DNA from 3 places in the Streptomyces sp. NPDC048523 genome. Region 1 is predicted to be linked to each of the others. Evidence: riboswitches for the same ligand, from Rfam matches in the RefSeq annotation. Region 1 holds a riboswitch; each other region holds the start of a gene.

The links. Region 1 has a riboswitch for cyclic di-AMP ahead of ACGFWE_RS04960 (peptidoglycan DD-metalloendopeptidase family protein). Riboswitches for the same ligand answer to the same signal wherever they lie in the genome.
Positions count from the first base shown of each region.
Region 2: linked by a shared signal. The riboswitch ahead of ACGFWE_RS33490 (M23 family metallopeptidase) and the one ahead of ACGFWE_RS04960 (peptidoglycan DD-metalloendopeptidase family protein) in region 1 are both predicted to bind cyclic di-AMP.
Region 3: linked by a shared signal. The riboswitch ahead of ACGFWE_RS29780 (transglycosylase family protein) and the one ahead of ACGFWE_RS04960 (peptidoglycan DD-metalloendopeptidase family protein) in region 1 are both predicted to bind cyclic di-AMP.

Region 1 covers NZ_JBICWQ010000001.1:1,081,236-1,086,971, reverse strand. The annotation lists gene ACGFWE_RS04965 (alpha-galactosidase) at 1-1,463, shown strand, start outside; cyclic di-AMP (ydaO/yuaA leader) riboswitch at 1,770-1,931, shown strand; gene ACGFWE_RS04960 (peptidoglycan DD-metalloendopeptidase family protein) at 1,936-2,850, shown strand; gene ACGFWE_RS04955 (DUF6250 domain-containing protein) at 3,097-3,816, shown strand; gene ACGFWE_RS04950 (SGNH/GDSL hydrolase family protein) at 3,959-4,744, shown strand; gene ACGFWE_RS04945 (TetR/AcrR family transcriptional regulator) at 4,881-5,489, opposite strand; gene ACGFWE_RS04940 (Glu/Leu/Phe/Val dehydrogenase dimerization domain-containing protein) at 5,538-5,736, opposite strand, start outside.
Region 2 covers NZ_JBICWQ010000007.1:302,930-308,665, reverse strand. The annotation lists gene ACGFWE_RS33500 (pitrilysin family protein) at 1-194, shown strand, start outside; gene ACGFWE_RS33495 (M16 family metallopeptidase) at 191-1,579, shown strand; cyclic di-AMP (ydaO/yuaA leader) riboswitch at 1,772-1,935, shown strand; gene ACGFWE_RS33490 (M23 family metallopeptidase) at 1,949-2,701, shown strand; gene ACGFWE_RS33485 (GntR family transcriptional regulator) at 2,891-3,586, shown strand; gene ACGFWE_RS33480 (HPr family phosphocarrier protein) at 3,713-3,994, opposite strand; gene ACGFWE_RS33475 (GNAT family N-acetyltransferase) at 4,192-5,736, shown strand, end outside.
Region 3 covers NZ_JBICWQ010000006.1:109,294-115,029, forward strand. The annotation lists gene eno (phosphopyruvate hydratase) at 49-1,335, opposite strand; gene ACGFWE_RS29780 (transglycosylase family protein) at 1,629-2,318, opposite strand; cyclic di-AMP (ydaO/yuaA leader) riboswitch at 2,322-2,489, opposite strand; gene ACGFWE_RS29785 (transglycosylase family protein) at 2,695-3,681, opposite strand; gene ACGFWE_RS29790 (cytochrome P450) at 3,873-5,168, opposite strand; gene ACGFWE_RS29795 (nucleoside triphosphate pyrophosphohydrolase) at 5,293-5,736, opposite strand, start outside.

The DNA of each region.
Region 1 (5,736 bases):
ACACCGAAGCCACCGAGGAGCACGGCGAGGTCTACGGCGTCGCCCTCGGCTGGTCGGGGTCCTGGCGGATCGCCGTGGCGCAACTGCCCGACGCGCGCGTGCAGATCACCGGCGGCGCCGGATACGACGACTCGGGTCTGCTCCTGCTGGCGGCCGGGGAGTCCTTCACGACGCCCGTCTTCGCCGGACTCTGGAGCGACGGCGGCTTCGGCGGCGCGAGCCGCACCTGGCACGCCTACCAGCGGGCCCACGTCATCCCGCACGCGGACCAGGACCGACCCGTACTGTTCAACTCCTGGGAGGCCACGAACTTCGACATCTCCGAGGAGCAGCAGCGCACCCTGGCGCGACGGGCCGCGGCGATGGGCGTAGAGCTGTTCGTGGTCGACGACGGCTGGTTCGGTGCCCGCACCAGCGACCGGGCCGGGCTCGGCGACTGGACGCCCAACCCCGACCGCTTCCCCGCCGGCCTCAAGCCGCTCGCCGACTACGTGCGCACGCTCGGCATGCAGTTCGGCATCTGGGTCGAGCCGGAGATGGTCAACCCGGACAGCGAGCTGTACCGCGCCCACCCGGACTGGGTGCAGTACCAACCGGGACGGAAGCGGACGGAGCTCCGCAACCAGCTCGTACTGAACCTCGCGCGCGAGGACGTCCAGGAGTACCTGTGGGAGCGGCTCGACGCTCTCCTCTCCTCGGCCCCGATCGACTATGTGAAGTGGGACTTCAACCGCTGCTTCACGGACGCGGGCTGGCCCGGTGAGTCCTACCCGCAGCGCCTGTGGGTGGACCATGTGCGCGGCTTCTACGCCCTCTTGGACCGGTTGCGGGAGGCCCACCCGGGCGTGGCCTTCGAGTCCTGCTCGGGGGGTGGCGGCCGGATCGACCTCGGGGTGCTCAGCCGCACCGACCAGGTGTGGACCTCGGACAACACCGACCCGCTCGACCGGCTCGCCATCCAGCACGGCTTCAGCCAGATCCATCCCGCGCGTGTGATGGCCGCGTGGGTGACCGACAGTCCCAACACCCAGCTCAACGACCGGGTGAGCTCGCTGCGGTTCCGGTTCGTCAGCGCGATGGCCGGGGTTCTGGGGGTCGGCGGGGACCTCGCGGAGTGGACCGAGGAGGAGCTCGCCGAAGCCGCTCGGTGGGTGGGTCTCTACAAGGAGATCCGGCCGGTGGTGCAGCGCGGCGACCTGTACCGGCTGCGGCCTCCGCAGGGCGGGCTGAGCGCGGTGCAGTACGTCCTCGGGGACGAGGCCGTCGTCCTCGCCTGGCTGCAGGCGCAGAAGTACGGTGAGCCCGCGCCCTCGCTGCGGCTGCGCGGGCTCGACCCGACAGCGTCGTACGAATGCCTCGAAACGGGCGAAGTACACCGAGGGGGCGTATTGCTTCATCACGGACTCCGTACCGGTGTGCGCGGTGACCTCGATGCGACGGTTATCCGACTGCGTCGCATCTAGGGCTTGTGCCCGAATTGGCAGGTTCTCTCCCAACTCCTTTCGGCTTGAGGGTTCCTGTGAATTCGTGACGTGAGCAGCGTCATATTCGTGACGGTGTGTCGCCCGTCATGTTCACGTAATTCGCAGGTTTCTCAAGGGGATTCGGGTCGGGTGAAGGGCGTCCGATTCACGCAGGGTGACCGGTAATTCTCATACGGGATCAACAGGAACGCAGGCACAGGGAACCCTTCACTTGTCCCTTTGCGTCTTGCTCGCTTACGTTCACCCCCGATCCGGTCGGACGCCCAATCCTGCCGCCGAGCGGATTCCCCACACTCACCCACCCGTGCAAGGCAGGAGCGGGGGACCCACAGGTAGAACCGCCTGTTCCGGTCTCCGGAACGGCTTGGGGTTAAGGCGCGTCCAGGCGCGTCCGGGCATCTCCAGCCCGCACCCGACAGCTCACCTCGCAGGCGCCGGAGAGGAATTCGTCATGCCCGCGAAGGGTAAGCACCGCCGTCCGAAGTCTCAGCGCTTCACCCGCTCGATCGCCGTCGCCGGAACCGGGGGCGCCGCGCTCGCCCTCCCGCTCATAGGGGCCACCGGCGCGCACGCCGCCACTCCCCAGTCCGTGCCGGAAAAGGCCGTTCAGTCGCTTCCGGTCACGCAGAAGTCCGCCGAAAAGGCGGCCGCGAAGAAGACCTCTACGGTGCGCACCTATTCGGTGCGCGTCGGCGACTATCTCTCGAAGATCGCCGATGAGCAGAACGTCAGCGGTGGTTGGAAGAAGCTGTACGCCGACAACCGTTCGGCGATCGGAGACGACCCGTCGCTGATCCACCCCGGTCTGAAGCTCTCGATCGGCAAGAAGGTCAAGGCGAGCACGACGAAGACCCAGTCTTCCTCTTCGTCCTCGGCGAAGACCGAGAAGGCCGAGTCGAAGAAGTCCTCCGCGAACTCGACGGCCGCCACCCAGAGCTCCGCCGCCACCAGCTCCAGCGGCTACACCCTTCCGGTCACCGGCGCCACGATCGGCACCGGCTACCGCGTGGCGGGCAGCATGTGGTCCAGCGGCTACCACACCGGCGTCGACTTCGTCGTCCCGACCGGCACCTCGCTCAAGGCCGTGGCCGCGGGCACGGTCGTCTCCGCGGGCTGGGGCGGCGCCTACGGCAACCAGGTCGTCATCAAGCTGAACGACGGCTACTACGCGCAGTACGCCCACCTGTCCCAGCTCTCCGTCTCGGCCGGCCAGACCGTGACCGAGGGCCAGCAGATCGGCCTCTCCGGCGCGACCGGCAACGTCACCGGCCCGCACCTGCACTTCGAGATCCGCACCACGCCGGACTACGGCTCCGACGTGGACCCCGTCGCCTACCTCCGCTCGAAGGGTGTCGCCGTCGGCTGACGCCCCCCTGTGCCACTGAAGGCCGGACCCCGATCCCCGGGTCCGGCCTTCGGTGTTTCCTCATGATCACTTCGTTGCGTTCTTGTGGCGGATGCGCTCGGGGCGTCGACAGGGGGAGGAAGGGCGCGGCACAGTGAACTCTCCAGCCGAGTAAGCGCTTTCTGGGATCCTCGTCTCTTCAGGGTCCTCGTCCCTAGGGTCCTCGTCCCTAGGGTCCTCGTCCCTTCACGGAAGGAACCGTCCGTCATGACGACCACGCGCAGAGCCTTCGGGGCCCTCGCCGCCGGCGCCGCCCTGGCCGCCCTCGCCCCCGCGGTCACCGCGAGCGCCTCGCCCCGACACCGCCGCCTCATCGCTCACGACGACTTCCGCCACGGCCTCGGCCGCTGGGCCGTCGAACTGGAGCAGGGCGGCACGGTCACCGCGCGGCGCGGGGTCCTGGAGGTCGATGTGCCGGCCGGTGCGACGATCTGGTTCAGGCAGCCGCTCGAAGGGCCGTACGTCCTGGAGTACACCGCCACACCCGTGTCCGCGGGCGGGGTCAACGACCGGGTGTCCGACCTGAACAACTTCTGGAACGCGGTCGACGTCCGGTCTCCCCACGACCTCTTCGCCACCCACCGGGGCGGGGCGCTCGCGGAGTACGACTACCTGAAGACGTACTACTCGGGCTACGGCGCCAACTACAACACCACGACGCGGCTGCGCCGTTACGTCGGAGAATCCGGGGTACGGCCCCTGGTCCACGACTACACCGAGCCGCTGCTGGTCGCGAACGAGCCGAACCGGGTGCGGATCGTCTCCGACGGCTCCACCGTGCAGTGGTGGAACAACGGGCGGCTGGTCTTCGACTACACCGACCCGCAGCCGTACACGCATGGGCACTTCGCGTTCCGGACCACCTGGAGCCACTTCCGGATCAGTGACTTCAGGGTGTGGCGGTCGCAGCGTCAACATTCCTCATGAGATGCCTATTCCTGGTTTGGCCAACACTTTAGGAGTGGCTTATCTCACCGACCGTCAAGTCCTTCTTACGGTCGCGTAGGTCACATTCGAAGGTGAATCATGAACGGCTGTGGCAGACGATTCGAAGAACGACAGCAGCTCAGTGATCGGGTCGTACGTGGCGGTGGGGGACAGCTTCACCGAGGGCGTCGGCGACCTCGGCCCCGACGGGGCATTCGTCGGCTGGGCCGACCGGTTCGCGGTGCTTCTCGCGGACCGGCGGCCCGAGGGCGACTTCAGGTACAGCAATCTCGCCGTACGCGGGAAGCTCCTCGACCAGATCGTCGAGGACCAGCTTCCGCAGGCCGTCGAACTGGCACCGGACCTGGTGTCGTTCTGCGCCGGCGGCAACGACATCCTCCGGCCCGGTACCGACCCCGACGAGGTCGCCGAACGCTTCGAGCGGGCCGTGGCCCGGCTCACCCAGGCGTGCGGCACGGTCATGGTGACGACCGGCTTCGACACCCGTGGTGTGCCCGTGCTCAAGCATCTGCGCGGCAAGATCGCCACGTACAACGGACATGTGCGGGCCGTCGCCGACCGGTACGGGTGCCCGGTGCTCGACCTGTGGTCCCTGAAGACCATCCAGGACCGGCGGGCCTGGGACGGCGACCGGCTGCACCTCTCCCCTGAGGGGCACACGCGCGTGGCGCTCCGTGCGGGACAGGTGCTGGGACTGGAGGTGCCGGCGGATCCCGACCAGCCCTGGCCGCCGCTTCCCCCGCGCGGGCCGCTGGACGTGCGGCGGGACGATGTGCACTGGGCCCGGGAGTTCCTGGTGCCGTGGATCGGGCGTCGGCTGCGCGGCGAGTCCTCCGGGGACCACGTGACGGCCAAGGGCGTGCTGTCGCCGGATGACATCAAGAGCCGGATCGCTCCGGTGGCCTGAGTCGTGTGCGAGACCGGTGCCGGGCGGGGCGGATCTCGCCCGGCGGCCGCCGTGAGGCCCTCCACCTGGCCTTCGTGAGGCCCTTCGCCTGGCCTTCGTGAGGCCCTCCACCTGGGCGCCGGCCCGCGTATCGCCGCTACCCGGACCTCGTGCCGTCCAGGCCGAGTTCCCGTGCCAGGGCCTCGTCCACCCACTCCTGGGCCCGGGACCTGGCCACCGCGCCCGCGTAGGACGTCAGTTGGACGGCCAGACCGTCCAGGAGGGCGGTGAGGCGCAGAGCGGTGGCTTCCGGGTCCGGGCAGGAGAACTCGCCCGCGGCCACGCCCTCGGCGATCACCTCCGTGAGCGCCGCCTTCCAGCGTCTGTCCAGGTCACGGGTGACCTCCTGGAGCGTCGGCTCACGCAGGGCCACCGCCCAGCCCTCGATCCACAGCCGCCAGCCCTTGGCCTGGCCCGTCGGGGCGTACCAGCGCACGGCCGACCGGAGCCGGCGCAGGGCGCTCGTGCGGCGGCCGAGAAGCTTGCGCAGATGGGCCAGGTCGTCCTCGGCGGCGTAGGTGAACGCGGCGGCGACCAGCTTCTCCTTCGTGGAGAAGTGATAGAGCACCAGGGCGTTGCTCACCCCGAGCGCCGAGGCCACGTCGGCGATCCTGACGGCCGCCACGCCCCGAGCCTCGATCTGCTCGATGGCGGCCCGCAGCAGCTCCTCGCGCCGCTCCGCCACTGTCAACCGCACTCTCGCCACGGGATCACCCTAGCCGTCCCCCTGCGGGTCCTCGCCTGTCGGGCCAGGTCAGCGGTACCAGCCGAACCGCTCCGCGATCACCGGCAGCCGGTCCGCGACCAGTGCGTGCGCGGCGGCGCGCGGTGAGGTGCCGTCCGCCTCCGCACGCGCCAGCAACTGCCCGGCCAGAGCGCGCATCGAACGTCGAATGTGCGCGAAGGCCTCGTCCGGATCCGCGCCGATGTCGCCGAACAGGGTCCACCACCAC
Region 2 (5,736 bases), on a different contig from region 1:
TGGAGGTGAGCGCCGAGGAGGTGCAGGAGGTCGCCAAGGCCAAGCTGCGCCCCGACAACCGCGCGGTGCTCGTCTACGAGCCCACCGCCCCGGCCGAGATCGCCCAGAGCGCCGAGGACGCAGAGGGCGCCGACGACCCGGACTCCGCGGCCACCGTGGAAGCGACCGACGAGAACGAGGAGGCGGCCAAGTGACCGAGCTCGCCGCGATGGAATTCCACCCGCAGCCGCAGGCGGGCGAGCCCAAGGTCTGGGCCTTCCCCGCCCCCGAGCGCGGGAAGCTCGACAACGGCCTCACACTGCTGCGCTGCCACCGGCCCGGCCAGCAGGTCGTCGCCGTCGAGGTGCTCCTGGACGCGCCCCTGGACGCCGAGCCGGTCGGCCTGGACGGTGTCGCCACGATCATGGCGCGCGCGTTCTCCGAGGGCACCGACAAGCACTCCGCCGAGGAGTTCGCCGCCGAGCTGGAGCGCTGCGGCGCCACCCTCGACGCGCACGCCGACCACCCGGGCGTGCGCCTCAGCCTCGAAGTACCGGCCTCCCGCCTCGCCAAGGCCCTCGGTCTGCTGGCCGACGCGCTCAGGGCGCCCGCGTTCGCGGACAGCGAGGTCGAGCGGCTCGTCCGCAACCGCCTGGACGAGATCCCGCACGAGCTGGCCAACCCGTCCCGTCGCGCCGCCAAGGAGCTCTCCAGGGAGCTGTTCCCGGCGGACTCGCGCATGTCGCGCCCGCGCCAGGGCACCGAGGAGACCGTCGAGAACATCGACTCCGCGGCCGTACGCGCCTTCTACGAGAAGCACGTGCGCCCCGCCACCGCGACCGCCGTGGTCGTCGGCGACCTCACCGACATCGACCTGGACGCGCTGCTCGCCGACACCCTCGGCTCCTGGACGGGGTCCACGGCCCGGCCGCGCCCCGTACCGCCGGTGACCGCCGACGACACCGGCCGGGTCGTCATCGTGGACCGCCCTGGCGCCGTCCAGACGCAGCTGCTGATCGGCCGTATCGGCGCCGACCGGCACGCACGCGTGTGGCCCGCGCAGGTGCTCGGCACGTACTGCCTCGGCGGCACTCTCACCTCCCGCCTGGACCGCGTGCTGCGCGAGGAGAAGGGCTACACCTACGGCGTACGGTCGTTCGGCCAGGTCCTCAGGTCCGCCCCGGACGGCTCGGGCGCCGCGATGCTCGCCATCAGCGGCTCGGTCGACACCCCGAACACCGGTCCCGCCCTGGACGACCTGTGGAAGGTGCTGCGCACGCTCGCCGAGGGCGGTCTGACCGACGCCGAGCGCGATGTCGCCGTACAGAACCTCGTCGGTGTGGCACCGCTCAAGTACGAGACGGCCGCGGCCGTCGCGAGCACGCTGGCCGACCAGGTCGAGCAGCACCTGCCCGACGACTACCAGGCGACCCTGTACCAGCAGCTCGCCGCGACCGGCACCGTCGAGGCCACCGCGGCCGTCGTGAACGCCTTCCCGGTGGACCGGCTGGTGACGATCCTGGTCGGCGACGCGGCCGCCATCAAGGAGCCCGTCGAGGCGCTCGGCATCGGCGAAGTCAAGGTCGTGACGGCCGAGTAGCGGGACCCCGGCCCCAGGGGCCCTGGTGACGCAAGCGTCACCAGGGCCCCTGGATGTCCGAATTGGGCAGGAGGTTGCCTGTCTGCCCTGTGGGATGCGCTACAAATCCCGTGATCGGTTTGGGGATTGAAAGTGGCCCCGCTTAGCGTCCTCTGGGCTGTCCGTCAGGCACTGCGCCGCGTCCGCGGCACCGGACAGCCATCGCCGAGTCCCCGCATGGCGCGAGCCAGGGGAGCCGGGGACCCAACCATGCGTCCCTGGGGTGAATCGGACGCCCGCGCACCGCGAGGGGGTCCGTAGGAGACCTTCCTGCTCCGAACCCGTCAGCTAACCCGGTAGGCGAGAAGGAAGGAAAGGACCGGCCACCACATGGCGTTCACCTGCGCCACCGGGAAGCACCGTCGTCCCAGCCGTATGAAGCGCACCACCGCCCGCGCGGCGGGCGTCGCGGCCCTCGCCACCACCGGCGTCATCGGCACCATCGCAGCCCCGGCGTTCGCCGCCGACAACTCCGTCGAGCAGACCGGTCTCATGCCCGTCGTCAGCGTCGGAGAGTCCCTCGCCGACCAGCTCGACGCCCAGGCCGAGGCGCAGGCGCAAGCCGCCGCGCAGAAGAAGGCGGCGGCGGAGGCCAAGCGCAAGGCCGAGGCGCGCGCCAAGGAGATACGCGAGGCCAAGGAGCGCGCCGCCCGCGAGGCCGAGCGCAAGCGCCTCAACCGCTTCGTCGCCCCGATCTCCGGCTCCTACGTGTCCACCGGCTACAAGAGCGGTGGCTCCCTGTGGTCCTCCGGCAGCCACACCGGTGTCGACTTCCACGCCGCGAGCGGCACCTCGGTCCACGCGGTCGGCCGCGGCACGGTCGTGGAGACCGGCTGGGGCGGGTCGTACGGCAACCAGATCGTGATCAGGATGGCCGACGGCACGTACACCCAGTACGGCCACCTGTCGTCCATCGGCGTCTCGGCCGGCCAGTCGGTCACCCCCGGCCAGCAGATCGGCCTCTCCGGCGCGACCGGCAACGTCACCGGCCCGCACCTGCACTTCGAGGCGCGCACCACCCCCGAGTACGGCTCGGACATCGACCCCGTCGCCTACCTGCGCTCGCACGGCGTGAACGTCTGACGACCCACCGCGCGATCTCCGCGAGGCCCCGGCTCCCCGAGCCGGGGTTTTCGTCGTTTCCGGGGCCCCGTTGTCCAAAAAATATCCCCGGATTCCGGTCCGCCGTCGGAAATTCCCGCTCATTGCAATAGAGTCACTGAACACACGTCAATCGGCGACGTTTCACGGGGATTAAGACGGAGGTCGGACATGCGTATTCCGGCGCACTCGGTATGCACGGCGATCCGGGACGACATCGTCGCCGGTGTCCACGAGCGCGGGAGCCGGCTCACCGAGGAACTGCTCGCCCGCCGCTACGGCGTCTCCCGGGTCCCGGTCCGCGAGGCCCTGCGCACACTGGAGGCCGAGGGCTTCGTGGTGACGCGGCGGCACGCGGGCGCGTGTGTGGCCGAACCGACCGAGCAGGAGGGCGCCGACCTCCTGGAGATGCGCATGCTTCTCGAACCGCTCGGCGCCTCCCGGGCCGCCCAGCGGCGCACCGAGGCCCATCTGAAGGTGCTGCGCGGCCTGGTCAGGCTGGGTCAGGAGCGGGCCAGGCGCGGCAACAGCGACGATCTGCGCTCGCTGGGGGGCTGGTTCCACGAGACGCTCGCGCAGGCCTCCGGCAGCCCCGCGCTGACCTCGATGCTGACCCAGCTGCGCCACAAGATCGCCTGGATGTACCTCGTGGACGCGCCCGCCAACCCGGTGGAGTCCTGGGCGGAGCACGGCGCGATCGTGGACGCGGTGGCACGCGGGGACGGCGAGCGCGCGCGGGCGATCACGGCGCTGCACACCGAGCGCTCGAGCGCGGTGCACCGGCTGCGGTTCACCTCCGGGCAGGACCGCGCGGACCGTGTGAGGACCTCGCAACATCCTGTAAACGTGACAGGTCTGCGGCATTAACACGGGCACCGTATACAAAGGGGTGGGAATTCGAGGGGGAGTATTTCCGCTGCCCGTAAAAGGGAAATGCGAAGGGCCCGCCCGGTAATTCGGGCGAGCCCCTCGGTGCTTTTAAGGCACCGTCCCTCAGACGGTCTCGGGAAGCTCCTCGAGCCCCTCGGCGACCAGCTTCGCGAGCCGGTCGAGGGCCGCGTCCGCGCCCTCGGCGTCGGAGGCGAGGACGATCTCCTCGCCGCCCTGGGCGCCCAGGCCGAGAACGGCCAGCATGGAGGCCGCGTTGACGGGGTTGCCGTCGGCCTTGGCGATCGTCACCGGGATACCTGCGGCCGTGGCGGCCCGGACGAAGATGGAAGCGGGGCGGGCGTGAAGGCCCTCGGCCCAGCCGACGTTGACGCGGCGCTCAGCCATGTGATGCTGCCCTTCGGTGTTCAGGGTTGTCTAGACCAGTTTCCCACACGTGAAGCGCCCCCGGACAGGACCTGAGGTTCCTGCCGGGGGAGTGGTCGGACCGCGGCCTCGGCCCGACTTCCGTCCTTGCGCGTCCTCGCGTGTTCTCCACAGACTGCCTCGCGCCGTTGTCGTACGCGAGCCGTACTCTGGGGCCCATGCAGAGCGCGTCGGACCGGCACGAGTACCCCGCCCACTGGGAGGCCGACGTGGTGCTGCGCGACGGCGGCACCGCGCGCATCCGGCCCATCACCGTCGACGACGCCGATCGCCTGGTCAGCTTCTACGAGCAGGTCTCGGACGAGTCGAAGTACTACCGCTTCTTCGCGCCCTACCCTCGCCTGTCCGCCAAGGACGTCCACCGCTTCACGCACCACGACTTTGTGGACCGGGTGGGACTCGCCGCCACGGTCGGCGGCGAGTTCATCGCCACCGTACGCTACGACCGCATCGGCGCCGACGGCATGCCCGCCACCGCCCCCGCCGACGAGGCCGAGGTCGCGTTCCTGGTCCAGGACGCCCACCAGGGACGGGGCGTCGCCTCCGCCCTCCTCGAACACATCGGGGCCGTCGCCCGCGAGCGCGGCATCCGGCGCTTCGCCGCCGAGGTGCTGCCCGCCAACGTCAAGATGATCAAGGTGTTCACCGACGCCGGGTACACCCAGAAGCGCAGCTTCGAAGACGGCGTGGTGCGCCTGGAGTTCGACCTGGAGCCCACCGACCGCTCGCTCGCCGTGCAGTACGCGCGCGAACAGCGCGCCGAGTCGCGGTCCGTGCAGCGGCTGCTCACCCCCGGCTCCGTCGCCGTGGTGGGCGTCGGACGCGCCCCGGGCGGTGTGGGCCGCAGCGTGCTCGGCAACATCAGGGACTACGGCTTCACCGGCCGCCTGTACGCCGTCAACAAGGCGTTCCCCGAGGACCAGAAGGACCTCGACGGCATCCCCGCACACCGCTCGGTGCGGGACATCGACGGCCCCGTCGACCTCGCGGTCGTCGCCGTACCGGCCGAGCATGTGCCCGAGGTCGTCGCCGAGTGCGGGGCACACGGCGTGCAGGGACTCGTCGTGCTCTCCGCCGGGTACGCCGAGAGCGGCCCCGAAGGGCGCGAGCGCCAGCGTGAACTCGTGCGCCACGCACGCGCGTACGGCATGCGGATCATCGGCCCGAACGCCTTCGGCATCATCAACACCTCCGCGGACGTCCGTCTCAACGCCTCACTGGCCCCCGAGACCCCCCGCCCCGGCCGGATCGGCCTGTTCGCCCAGTCCGGCGCCATCGGCATCGCCCTGCTCTCCCGGCTGCACCGGCGCGGCGGCGGGGTCACCGGCGTGACCGGCGTCTCCACCTTCGTCGCCTCCGGCAACCGCGCGGACGTCTCCGGCAACGACGTCCTGCAGTACTGGTACGACGACCCGGACACCGACGTCGTCCTCATGTACCTGGAGTCCATCGGCAACCCGCGCAAGTTCACCCGCCTCGCCAGGCGTACGGCGGCGGCCAAGCCCCTGGTCGTCGTGCAGGGCTCGGGCACCGCCCCGCAGGGCCACGCCGTCCGCGCCACCCGCCTGCCGCACGCGACGGTGTCCGCGCTGCTGAGGCAGGCCGGAGTGATCCGCGTGGACACCATCACCGAACTCGTGGACACCGGCCTGCTGCTCGCCCGCCAGCCGCTGCCCACCGGACCCAAGGTGGCGATCCTCGGC
Region 3 (5,736 bases), on a different contig from region 1:
TACGACTGGCTAAGGCTTGGCCCTGCTTGGGTCAGCCCTTGAAGCTGCTCAGCCCTTGAAGCGCGGGAACGCGCTGCGGCCGGCGTACACCGCCGCGTCGTCGAGGATCTCCTCGATGCGCAGGAGCTGGTTGTACTTGGCGACGCGGTCCGAGCGGGCCGGGGCGCCGGTCTTGATCTGGCCGCAGTTCACCGCGACGGCGAGGTCGGCGATGGTGACGTCCTCGGTCTCGCCGGAGCGGTGGGACATCATGCACTTGAAGCCGTTGCGCTGGGCCATCTCGACGGCGTCCAGGGTCTCGGTCAGCGAGCCGATCTGGTTCACCTTGACGAGCAGGGCGTTGGCGCTGCCCTCCTCGATACCGCGGGCCAGGCGCTCCGGGTTGGTGACGAACAGGTCGTCGCCGACGATCTGGACCTTGTCGCCCAGCTTGTCGGTGATGACCTTCCAGCCGGCCCAGTCGTCCTCGAACAGCGGGTCCTCGATGGAGACGAGCGGGTAGGCCGCCACGAGCTCCTCGTAGTACTCGGTCATCTCGGCGGCCGAGCGGGACTTGCCCTCGAACTCGTACGTGCCGTCCTTGTAGAACTCGGACGCGGCGACGTCGAGCGCGAGCGCGATCTGCTCGCCGGGGACGTAGCCGGCCTGCTTGACGGCCTCGATGATGAGGTCGAGCGCGGCGCGGTTGGACTCCAGGTTCGGGGCGAAGCCGCCCTCGTCGCCGAGGCCGGTGGACAGGCCCTTGGTCTTCAGCACCTTCTTGAGGGTGTGGTAGACCTCGGCGCCCCAGCGCAGGGCCTCGGAGAAGGACTCCGCGCCGATCGGGGCAATCATGAACTCCTGGATGTCCACGTTGGAGTCGGCGTGCGAGCCGCCGTTCAGGATGTTCATCATCGGCACCGGCAGCAGGTGCGCGTTCGGGCCGCCCAGGTAGCGGAAGAGCGGGAGGTCGCTGGCCTCGGAGGCGGCGTGGGCGACGGCGAGCGAGACGCCGAGGATGGCGTTGGCGCCGAGGGAGCCCTTGTTGTCGGTGGCGTCCAGGTCGAACATCGCCTGGTCGATCAGACGCTGCTCGGTGGCGTCGTACCCGACGAGCTCCGGGCCGATCTGCTCGATGACGGCCAGCACGGCCTTCTCGACACCCTTGCCGTGGTAGCGGTTCGGGTCACCGTCGCGGAGCTCGATGGCCTCGAAGGCGCCCGTGGAGGCGCCGGAGGGGACGGCGGCACGACCGGTGCTGCCGTCGTCGAGGCCGACCTCGACCTCGACCGTGGGGTTGCCTCGGGAGTCCAGGATTTCCCGGGCTACGACGACGTCGATGGACGGCACGAGCATCTCCTTCTTGGGATGTGACACGGTCCGCCGGGACCGCGGTGGGTTCTGCGAGACCGAGCCTAACCGGCTCCGGGGGTTCGGCCACCGTGTGGACCGCCCCCTGGACAGAACCGAGAGTAAATTGTTTCCGAACTGAACAAAGACGTGCCTCGACGGGACATGAAAAAACCCCGCCCCGGTGCGTACGGGGGAACACGCACCGGAGCGGGGAGCCCGTGGGGACGGGGGGCGACCCTCACGAGGCCTTCATCCTGAAGGACACGGTTGTGAGGGCGCTGTGGTTCAGCTGGGCCCTACTTGAGGTGCAGCTGCTGACCCGGGTAGATGAAGTCCGCGTCGGTGATGATGTCCTTGTTCAGCTTGAACAGCTTCTGCCAGCCGCCCTTGACCTTGTGCTTCTCGGCGATCGAGCTGAGGGTGTCACCCTTGACGACCTTGTACTCGCCGTCACCCTTCTTGACCTTCTTGCCGGTCGGGGTGGTGACGGTCTTCTTGGCGGCCGGACGGTCCGCCGAACGCGAGGCGCTCTGCTTCTCGGTCGAACGGCTGCTCGTGTTCGAGGAGCTGGAGTTCGAGGAGCTGGAGGAGGACGAGCTGCTGCCGCTGTAGCCGGCGCTGGACAGGCCCTTGCCGCAGACCGGCCAGGCACCCTTGCCCTGGGAGGCGAGGACCTTCTCGGCGACGGCGATCTGCTGGGACTTGCTGGCCTGGTTGGCCTGCGCGGCGTACTGCGTGCCGCCGTACGCGGCCCAGGTGGAGGCCGAGAACTGCAGGCCGCCGTAGTAGCCGTTGCCGGTGTTGATGGACCAGTTGCCGCCGGACTCGCACTGGGCGACGGTGTCCCACTCGGAGGCGGTGGCGGCGGAGGCGTTGCCGGCCGCCATCAGCGGGGCGGCGATGGCGACACCGGTGACACCGGCAAGCGCGGCGGCACGGGTGGCCTTGGACGGACGACGGTGCTTGCCCTTACCGGAAAACAGCATGGTGGATCCCCTCACCGACGCCTACGAGGTGAGCTGTCGGGTTCGGGCCGGTTGAGTTGCCCGGCCGCACATCTCGCGATGCGCGGCTTCACCCCAAGCCGGTCCAGCGTGAACTGCTGGGCCCGGCGCTTACCTTGGGTCCCCCGCTCCTGCCTACGGCGCTTGACGCGACGACTGTTCCCGTTCCGTCGCTGGCAGGATTCGGCGTTGCGACGGACGGGGCTCGGGTTGCCGAGCGGTCACGACCGTAGACACGGGCTCGGCGGAATTTCAAAGACGATCAGGGCTTCTGAGACTCATCCCACACTTTCACCAATATGGACATTCAGTGCGAAGTGTGACGTGAACTCCCGCTGTTTTTCAGGCCTTTTCAGCCCTATTCAACCCCTGTGTCGAGGGTCTGACCGGCGACGATGCCGCTCGGGTCGGCCCCGATGCGGTCCTTGTTCTCGGCGTAGAGGGCACGCCATCCGCCGTCGAGGCCAAGGGAGTCGGCGATGGAGGCGAGCGAGTCGCCCTCCTGGACGGTGTAGGTGCCCGCGGCATGCCGGCCGGCCGGGGAGGAGGCTGTGCTCTTCGTCGCAATCTCCTCGGCGCTGCCGCCGCGGTGCTTGCCGGAACCGAGGGCGCCGACGTCCACGAGGGCCGAAGAGCTGCCCTGCTGCCACGACTTGTCCGCTTCGTCCTCTTCCGGGCTGACCACGGGCGAGTTGTCGGAAGGCTGTGCGTCCTCCGCGGCGGATCCCTTGGAAGGCGAAGAGTTCTTTTTGCCCGACTTGGCCGAACTGTCGCCATTGGAGGCGGTGGCCGACGGCGAGGGCGTGGCGGACGAACCGTCCAGCGCGCCGAGCAGACCGGAAGACTCCCCGGCGCCCGACGAGTCGGAGGAACCAGACGATCCGGACGAACCGGATGATGTCGACGAGTCGGATGCCGAGGGCGAGGGCGTCTCGCTCCCCACGCCCGTGTCGACGTCGGCCGCACTCGAGTCCTTGCTGAGACCGCCGAGCAGACCGCAGGTGGGCCAGGCGGCGATGCCCTGGTCCGCGAGGAGCTTCTCGGCCACGGCTATCTGCTGGTTACGGCTGGCCAGGTCCGCCGTCTCGGCGTATTCGAGGCCGCCGTACTTCTCCCAGTTCTCCTGGGACATCTGGAGGCCGCCGTAGTAGCCGTTGGCGTCGTTGGCGCTCCAGGAGCCGCCACTCTCGCACTCCGCGACCCGGTCCCAGGTGGTGCCGGTGGCGGCGCTCGCCCCGGTTGCTCCGAGCAGTGGGATCGCGATGGCGGAGCCCGTCACACCGGCCGCCACAAGGAGAGCGGGAGCCTGACGGGGGCGACGGTGACGACCGTTCCCGGAGAGCATGAGGGGACCTTTCCCGAGACAGCAAATACCGGCGCGGCGAGTGGTGCGGGGCACCGCGCTGGTCCGTGAACGTATAGGGGTTCGATCACTTGTCACAAGTTAATGCCGCGTAGATCACGTGAGGATCACAAACTTGAGGACTCGTCATGTTTACCCGCTCCATGCGGGGACAGGCCGGGCCTCTCGGTCGATTACCGGACGGGCGTGAACTCCACGGGCAAAGTACGCAGTCCACGCATGATGAGGCCCCCGCGCCACCGCAAATCAGCCGAATCGACCGCCAGTTGGAGATCCGGGAGGCGGGTGAGGAGGGTGGCGAGCGCGGTCTGGCCCTCCAGGCGGGCGAGCGGGGCACCGAGGCAGTAGTGGATGCCGTGGCCGTAACCGAGGTGCTGATTGTCACGGCGGGACAGATCGAGCACGTCGGGGTCGGCGAACCGCTCCGGATCCCGGTCCGCGGCGGCGAGCACGACGAGCACCGGGTCACCCGCGGCGATGTCCTGCCCGCCGATCCGCAGGGGTTCGGTGGCGAACCGCCAGGTGGCCAGTTCCACCGGGCCGTCGTACCGCAGCAGTTCCTCCACACCGGTCTCCAGGAGGCCCCTCTCCTGCCTGGCCAGGGATTCCTGCAGCCGGTCGCGCTGCTCGGGGTGGGTGAGGAGGGCGTAGGCGCCGTTTCCGATCAAATTGACGGTGGTTTCGAAACCTGCGAACAAGAGGATGAAGGCCATGGCCGCGGCTTCGTTCTCGGTGAGGTGCTCCCCGTGGTCGGAGGCGCGGATGAGCGCGGAGATGAGGTCCTCACCGGGAGGGGGCTCGTCGGGCAGCGCTTCCCGCTTCCGGTGGATGAGCTCGGCGAGATAGCCGCGCATCTTCTTCACGGACCGCGCCACCCCGCCTCGCGGCCCGCCGCCGTGACGGATCATCATGCCCGCCCAGTCCCGGAAGTCGTCCTGGTCCTCGCGCGGGACGCCGAGCAGGTCGCAGATCGCGTAGATGGGGAGCGGGAAGGCGAACTCGTGGATGAGGTCGGCGGTGCCCGTGGCCGCGAAGCCGTCGATGAGACGGTCGGTCAACTCCTGCACCCGGGGGGCGAACTCGGCGACCCTCCTGGGCGTGAACGCCTTGCTGACGAGCCGTCGGAGCCTGGTGTGGTCCGGTGGGTCGATGTTCAGCAGATGCGTCATCAGCTCCGCCTTGCGTTCCCCCGGAATACCGGTCTTGCCCTTGGCGTGCGCGGGCTCGTCGTGATGCGCCGGGTTCTTGCTGAGCCGCTGGTCGGCGAGGGCCTGCTTGGCATCGCCGTACCGCGTGACGAGCCAGGCCTCCACCCCACTGGGCAACCGGGTCCTGTGTACGGGGGCGTGCTCCCGGAGCCAGGCGTAGGCGGGGTAGGGGTCGGTGGCGAACTCCCAGGTGAAGAGCTCGGGGGCGGGGGAGGTAGGGGAGGCGGGGGCGGCGGGGGTGGCGGGGGGCTGGTCGGTCACTCCTTGACGTTATCCGGCGGGGTGGGGGGGTGTTCTCGTTGCCGTTTCCCTCACGTGCCGAGGGCCCTCCCTCCTCCCACCTGCCAGGCCCCTCCCCCACCCAACCGGCGCTACTTCCCCCCTCTCATCCCCTCAGCCCCCCTGACCCCTCCACCTCCCGGATCGCGTCCCGATACACCCGTGCCGCAGCCCTCAGCGCCGCCTCCGGGTCGACGCCCTCGGCCTCGGCGCGGGTGGCCAGGGCGAGGAGTTCGTAGCCGATGCCCTCGGTCTTCGGGAGGGGGACGTCCAGCCCCGCCGTCCGCACCCTCGACGCCAGCTTGGCCGCGAGGGCGAGGCCGGGCTGGCCGAGGGGGATGCCCTCGGTCACCGAGGTGCGCTGTTTCTCTATCGCCTTGGTGCGCAGCCAGTGGGCCTTGACCTCTTCGGGGGTGCTGGCCGTCTCGTCGCCGAAGACGTGCGGGTGGCGGTGGATGAGTTTGGCGACGATGCCACCGGCGACGTCGTCGACGGAGAAGGGCGCGTCCGGGTCCTCCTCGGCGATCCGGGAGTGGAAGACGACCTGGAG